One region of the Streptomyces sp. NPDC043867 genome, then DNA from elsewhere that is predicted to be linked to it. Evidence: riboswitches for the same ligand, from Rfam matches in the RefSeq annotation. Region 1 holds a riboswitch; each other region holds the start of a gene.

Region 1 (2,253 bases):
GGACGTCTGCCTGGAGTGCGCCGACGTCTTCGACGACCACCCCGGTGCGCAGGGCAGTGCGAAGGCCTGCCGTGAGTGCGCCCAGGCCTGCATGGACTTCATGGCCACCCTCCGCTGAGGGGGCGGGCCGGCACGCCGCCGGCACCCGCGGGCACGCTGGGCGGCCCGGGCGCCGACGGTACCGGCGGCCTGCCGGGCACCACATCGTTGCGGGTCTCAGTCCGCGTCACGTGGGCGCGGGTGCCGGTCCGCGCCGCACCGGTGCTGGTCTCGGTCCGCGTCACGCCGGTGTGTTTCCCGGTCGGCGATGCCCGGTTCCGGGTCTTTGTGGGGCTGGGGCTGCTGGAGCAGGCCCGGGGCAAAGCCGTCCCGGCCCGGCAGCGGGCGTCCGGCGCGCACGTTCCAGCGGTTCGAGCGCCCGCTGAGCTCCGTGACGGTCAGCGGCGGTACGTCGATCCGCCAGAACGCGGACTCTGGCGCCCCGAGAGCCCGTACCAGCGCGGCCCGTACGACCTCCGGCTCCACCACGGCGACGACACGCCCCGCGTGCTCCGCGGCCCTGTCCAGCCAACGGGCGACCCGGTCGCAGAAGTCCCGCACCGACTCCCCGCCGTGCGGAGCGGACCCCGGGTCCGCCAGCCATCGCGCCACCGCGTCCGGTTCCTCCGCGCCCACCTCGTCCAGCGTCGCGCCGCGCCAGCGGCCCACGTCGAGTCCGGCGAGCTGCGCCACCTCGACCGCGTCAAGACCGAGCGCGCCGGCGGTGTCCCGGCAACGCACGCTGGGGGAGACCCACCGCTCGCCCGCGGCCGTGAACGTGCCCGCGGCAGCCCGGGCGAGCCGCAGTCCGCGGGCGTCCGCGGGACAGCCGTCGTCGAAGCGGGCCTCGCGGAGCGCCGCGCTCGACGCTGCTGAGATCAAGGTCACTCGGGTCGTCATGGATCCGCTCTCGTGATCGAAATGCCGCCGCGCCCGCGGCCGAACGCCGTGCGCAGAGCGGGAGTTGGCCGTGGTCCTGAGCCGCGGGGCGCACGCTGTGCCTCCCGTGCGCCCTTGGCCCGGCCTCCGCTTCGCGGTACGGTCTCGACGATATTGACGACGGTACGGCGGAAGCCCGGTGAGAATCCGGCACGGTCGCGCCACTGTAATCCCCGCAAGAGCCGCGCCCGCCAGGGGTGGTGAAGGCAGGGCAAGTCAGACCCGCAGCCGTCGTCCTGTGCACCACCACGATGGGACGCGAGTTCCCCAGGAGGTCCTGCCACATGGCGCAGTCCGTCGCTCAGCCGACCGCCACCCCCACCGCCGTTCCCGCCAAGCTGCCGATCGGCGCGATCGCTCCCTGGGCGGTCTTCTTCGGCATCCTGATGCTGGTCCTGCTCTACTTCGTCGGCGCCGAACAGGGCGCCACCGCGCTCGTCTCCGGCGAGAACGTGCACGAGTGGGTGCACGACGCCCGCCATCTGCTCGGCTTCCCCTGCCACTGACGGCGACGAGGAAGCGTACGAGTCGATGAACTCAGCAACAGTCGGAAAACTCCTGGTGCGCGGCATGCTGGCGGGTCTCGCCGCCGGCCTGCTCGCCCTCACCGTCGCGTACTTCCTCGGTGAGTCCCGCGTGGACGCCGCGATCGCCTACGAGGAATCCCACGCGCACCACCACGAACACGGCGTGGAGACGGTGACCCGCACCATGCAGTCCACCGGGGGTCTGGCCACCGGCGTCCTCGTCTACGGCATCGCCTTCGGTGGCATCGCCGCCCTCGCGTACTGCTTCGCCCTCGGACGGATCGGCCGCTTCGGGCCCCGGGCGAGTGCGCTGCTGCTGTCGACGGCGGGCCTGGTCGCGGTCTACGTCGTGCCGTTCCTCAAGTACCCGGCCAACCCGCCGTCCGTCGGTGACGCCGACACCATCGGCAAGCGGACGACGCTGTACTTCCTCATGGTCGTGCTCAGCGTGCTGCTCGCCGTCGCGACCGTGATCCTGGGCAAGCGCCTCGCACCACGGCTGGGCAACTGGAACGCCACGCTGGCCGCCGGGGCGTTCTTCGTCGTCGCCGTCGGCCTGGCGTACGCGTTCCTCCCCGCGGTCGACGAGGTGCCGAGGGACTTCTCGGGCACCCTGCTGTGGCAGTTCCGGCTCGCGGCACTGGCGATCCAGCTGACGCTGTGGACCTCCTTCGGGCTCGTCTTCGGCGCACTGGCCCAGCGGCTGGCGGTGCCCGGGACCGCCCCGGTTCAGGGCAGGGAGGAGAAG
Region 2 (2,253 bases), on a different contig from region 1:
CCGGAAGAACGACCGCCGTCCCACCCCGGCCAGCGACACGATGTCGTCGACCGTGGTCTGTTCGTAGCCGCGTTCGAGGAACAGCCGGAACGCCGCCGCGACCAGCGCGTCGCGCATCGGGGGTTTCGGGGCGCCCGCCCCGGCCGACGGGCTCCGGCGGGGAGTCTCACTCATGCGGGGAAACTAGCACCGGAGATCACGTATGACACTAAGTGCCTGCGAGGGAGGGGACTGAGTGTCATTTCGGTGGGTGTCCCCGGAGGGCTTGGCCCTCGTCCCCGGCGTCAGCCTCCGTCGGCCGGGCGCACCGCCCACCGCTGCTCGACCCTGGCCAGCCGCCAGTAGGCGAGCGCGGCGGCCCACACGACCACGAACAGACCGACGATGATGAAGCCCACGTTGTCTAGGTCGAGACCGGCGATCCAGCCCGTGACCGCGTCCCGCAGGTCGAGCCGGTCGTGCAGGACGCCGACCAGTTCGATCGTGCCGATCAGGAACGCCACCGCGATCGACAGACCGGTGATGGTGAGGTTGTAGAACACCTTGCGCACGGGATTCGAGAAGGCCCACTGGTAGGCGAAGTTCATGAACGTGCCGTCGAGGGTGTCGAACAGGCTCATGCCCGCGGCGAACAGCAGCGGCAGGCACAGGATCGCGTACCAGGGCAGCCCCGCCGCGGCGCCGCTGCCCGCCATCACCATCAGCGTCACCTCCGTCGCGGTGTCGAAGCCGAGGCCGAAGAGGAAGCCCAGCGGGAACATCTGCCCCGGGCGGCTGATGGACTTGGTGAAGCGGCCGAGGATCCGGTTCATGAACCCCCGTGAATCCAGGTGTCCTTCGAGTTCCTTCTCGTCGTACGTCCCCGCCCGCATCGCGCGAAAGACCCGCAGGATGCCCAGCAGGGCCACGAGGTTGAGCGCGGCGATGAGGTAGAGGAACACGCCCGAGACGGTCGTACCCATGACGCCGAGCACCTGGTGCGTGCTCGACCCCTCGTTCATGATCCGCCCGGCCAGCTGGGTGCCGCCCGCGATGAGCGCCGCGAGGAGGACCACCACGCTGGAGTGGCCGAGCGCGAACCAGAACCCCACCGACACCGGCCGCTTGCCGTCGGCCATCAGCTTGCGCGTCGTGTTGTCGATGGCCGCTATGTGGTCGGCGTCGAAGGCGTGCCGCATGCCGAGCGTGTACGCGGTGACGCCGAGGCCGATGCCGAACGCCTTGGAACCGACCTCGTAGTGCGCCGGCACGACCAGCAGGAAGAGCACCCCGAACGCGACGACGTGCAGGGCGGCGATCACCGCCAGCAGGCCGGCGGTACGGACGGTGTCCTCGCGTCGCCATCGGAAGGCGGCGGGCCCGGTGGGCAGGGTCATGCGGTCACGCTCCAGCACCTCGTGGATCACTTCGTGAGATGCCGTGGCCGGTCTCCTGGCTCGCGGGTACCTCCCGCACGAGCCGAAGCCGGGTGTGGCGGAGGGTCGACGCGCTCGCCCCTGCCTTCCCGGCCGTCCGGCCAGTGGCGCCGCCCTGGAGCGGCACGGGACGGGAACTCCCCGATCACAGTGGCGAGGGCCGCTCCGGACTGAGCCCCTGAAAGGCTGTCACCGGTCTTCCCGAACACCACGGCCCGCCAACCTTAGGTGCCGCCCGTCAACCGCTGCAAGCCTGCACAGTTGCGCAGGTATCGAAGATCACAGTGCCGCCTGGAAGAATGCCGTCATGCATCTCGTCCCCGCCGACCGTGCCGACCGGCGCACCATCGACGGCCACCGGGTCTGCGACGCCGTCGCCGCCATCGGCGAGCCCGCGGCCGTACGCGCCTGGGCCGACCGCTTCTCGCTGCTCGCCGACCCCGGCAGGCTGGCGCTCCTGCTGGCGCTGCACCGGGCCGGGCCCCTGGCGGTGTCCGACCTGGCGATCGCGACCGGCATGAACGACCCCGCCGTGTCGCAGGCGTTGCGCCTGCTGCGGACGGCCGAGGTCGTCGTCGGCGAGCGGGAGGGACGCGTCGTGCGGTACCGCCTGACGGACGGGCCGGTCGCCGCGCTGCTGGCGCACTGCGGTACGGGTATCGCCTGATTCCGGACGTGCTTCCGCGAGCCGTGCCGCAAGGAGAGCTGTCGCGGACCGTGTCGCTGTTCGGCCGAACGGGTGACCATGGGTAAGAATTGCCTGGTGCAGACAACCATGGCGAGCCAGGGCGGGGATGGCCAGTGAACAGCCACGACGTCACCGATGAACAGTGGGAAG
Region 3 (2,253 bases), on a different contig from region 1:
CGGGCAGCCGCGCGTTGCGGGCGATGCCCATGTTCACGATGTCGGTACGGCGCAGGTTGATCTCGGCAGGACTGCCTGCCCCTTCACAGATCACCGCGTCATACGTGCCCCGCAACCGAGCCAGGCAGTCCAGCACGGTCCCGAGCAGTGCCTCCTGGCGGCCCCCGTGGTAGCCGCGCGCACTCATCTCGCCCACCGGCTTCCCCATGAGCACGACCTGGCTGCTGCGGTCGCTCCCAGGCTTGAGCAGCACCGGGTTCATCAGCGCGGTCGGCTCCACGCGGGCGGCCTGCGCCTGCATGGCCTGCGCCCGCCCGATCTCCGCCCCCTCGCGCGTGACGAACGAGTTGAGGGACATGTTCTGCGCCTTGAAGGGCGCCACCTTCACGCCCTGGCGCACCAGCCACCGGCAGATCCCGGCGGTCACCACGCTCTTGCCGGCGTCGGAGGTGGTGCCGGCGATCAGCAGTCCGCCGCTCATCGGGTACGCCCCTTCGTGAGTCCCTGCGTGAGCAGCCGCCCGGCGACGCACACGCCCAGCGCGAGCCCGCTCACCCGCCGGGACAGCCGTACGGCCCGCTCGATGTCGCCGACGGCCACGGCCCGCCCGGCGCCGTTCAGCACGGGCCGGTGCTCGACCCGCCCCCCGTACGAGAGGGTCCCGCCCAGCCGTACGCCCAGCGCCCCCGCGAAGGAGGCCTCCACGGGACCGGCGTTGGGGCTCGGGTGTCTGGCGGCGTCGGCACGCCAGGCGCGCACGGCACCGCGCGGATCACCGCCCGCGACGGCCGCGAGTACGGCGGTCAGCCGGGCCCCCGGCCAGCCGGCGACGTCGTCGAGCCGCGCGGAGGCCCACCCGTAGCGGCGGTACCTGCTGGACCTGTGCCCGACCATCGCGTCGAGCGTGTTCACGGCCCGGAAGGCGACGAGCCCGGGCACGCCGCCGACGGCGCCCCAGACCAGGGCGCCCACGACGGCGTCGGAGGTGTTCTCGGCGACGGACTCGACCACGGCCCGGGCGATCCCGTCGGCGTCCAGCGCCTGCGGATCCCGCCCGCACAGGTGGGGCAGCCGCTCGCGGGCGGCGTCGACGTCGCCGGCGGCCAGTGCACCGCCGATGGTCCCGGCCTCCCGGCCGAGGGAGGTGCCCCCGACGACGGCCCAGGTGGCGGCAGCGGTCAGCGCGACGGAGGCGGCGGGGGAGGTGCGCACACGGCGGCTCGCGAGGGCCGCGAGAGCGGCGGCGCCACCGGCGCAGACCGCGGTGTGCAGCGCGCCCCATCCGCGGTGGTCGCGCCACAGCACCCGTTCCACGGCGCCCGCGGCCCGCCCGAACGCGGCGACCGGGTGCCCGCGGCGGGGATCGCCGAGGAGCAGGTCGCCGAGGAGGCCGGCGGTGGCGCCGTACGCGAAGACGCGATCGGCACGCACGGGCTCAGCCCGCCGTGGGGTGCGGCAGCACCCTCGTACTCGTCAGGACCCGCAACGGGCAGCCGCGCATGGCGATATGTCCTCACTCAGGGTGTCCGCGCCCTGGTTCGAAGAGACCGGCGGTGAGAGTTCCTGGCTCCCGGGGGCGTTCTTCCCCGGTGACAGTGGCGGGACCGCGCCGGATTCGCACCGGCTTCCTCTCCTGCCGCCGTAGTTGGCTCCGGCAGTCCACCACGGGGTCAGAACAGCCGTCAACTTGCTGTTGACCTGCGAAGGGAGAGTGTGCGAAGCCCCACACGCAGGTGGGGTGCGGGACGGTGTTCCGTCCCGCACCCCACGTGAAGTGATGCCGCGTTGTTCGGTTTTTGTCGGGTTTCAGCCCGGTCGTCAGGCGACGATCAGGTAGATGCCGTACGCCACGGCCGCCGCGCACGCGGCGAAGCAGGCGTACGCGCCGGTCACCGCGAGGGCGGCGGAACCGCCCCGGGTGGCCCCGGACTCGCGCTTGGAGAGGCCGACGATGCCGAGGGTGAAGAGGCCGACGAGGGCCACGGTGACCACGAGGCTGGCTCCGAAGACGGAGCCGAGGGCTGCCCAGTCGATGTTCATGCTGTTCGTTCCTTAGACCGTGGCCGGGCGGGTGGGCTCGGTGGTGGTGCCGGCGTCCGGGGCCGGGATGGTGGCCGTCAGACCGAGGTCGGCCGTGGCGACCGGGCCGGCCGGCGGCGGGGTGACCGCGGCGATCGCGGCGGTCACGACGCCCGCGGGCTCGGCCTGGCCGTCGTTGACGTTGGCCATGGTGACCGGCTGGCGGCGCGAGAG

What was found. A riboswitch is a leader RNA that binds a small molecule or an ion and turns the genes downstream of it on or off. The one in region 1 is predicted to bind cobalamin.
Region 2: it holds a riboswitch for cobalamin, as region 1 does, so the genes downstream of both, nicT (Nickel transporter NicT) here and AC069T_RS02215 (CbtB domain-containing protein) in region 1, are expected to answer to the same signal.
Region 3: it holds a riboswitch for cobalamin, as region 1 does, so the genes downstream of both, AC069T_RS22930 (cobalamin biosynthesis protein) here and AC069T_RS02215 (CbtB domain-containing protein) in region 1, are expected to answer to the same signal.

Annotation. Positions count from the first base shown of each region.
Region 1 covers NZ_JBWKDS010000002.1:56,238-58,490, reverse strand. The annotation lists gene AC069T_RS02225 (four-helix bundle copper-binding protein) at 1-118, shown strand, start outside; gene AC069T_RS02220 (histidine phosphatase family protein) at 217-939, opposite strand; cobalamin riboswitch at 1,065-1,225, shown strand; gene AC069T_RS02215 (CbtB domain-containing protein) at 1,263-1,484, shown strand; gene AC069T_RS02210 (CbtA family protein) at 1,510-2,253, shown strand, end outside.
Region 2 covers NZ_JBWKDS010000006.1:57,004-59,256, reverse strand. The annotation lists gene AC069T_RS07965 (TetR family transcriptional regulator) at 1-117, opposite strand, end outside; gene nicT (Nickel transporter NicT) at 285-1,376, opposite strand; cobalamin riboswitch at 1,405-1,643, opposite strand; gene AC069T_RS07955 (ArsR/SmtB family transcription factor) at 1,723-2,082, shown strand; gene AC069T_RS07950 (cell division protein SepF) at 2,217-2,253, shown strand, end outside.
Region 3 covers NZ_JBWKDS010000023.1:80,984-83,236, forward strand. The annotation lists gene AC069T_RS22925 (cobyric acid synthase) at 1-481, opposite strand, end outside; gene AC069T_RS22930 (cobalamin biosynthesis protein) at 478-1,431, opposite strand; cobalamin riboswitch at 1,539-1,679, opposite strand; gene AC069T_RS22935 (hypothetical protein) at 1,819-2,040, opposite strand; gene AC069T_RS22940 (inorganic phosphate transporter) at 2,053-2,253, opposite strand, start outside.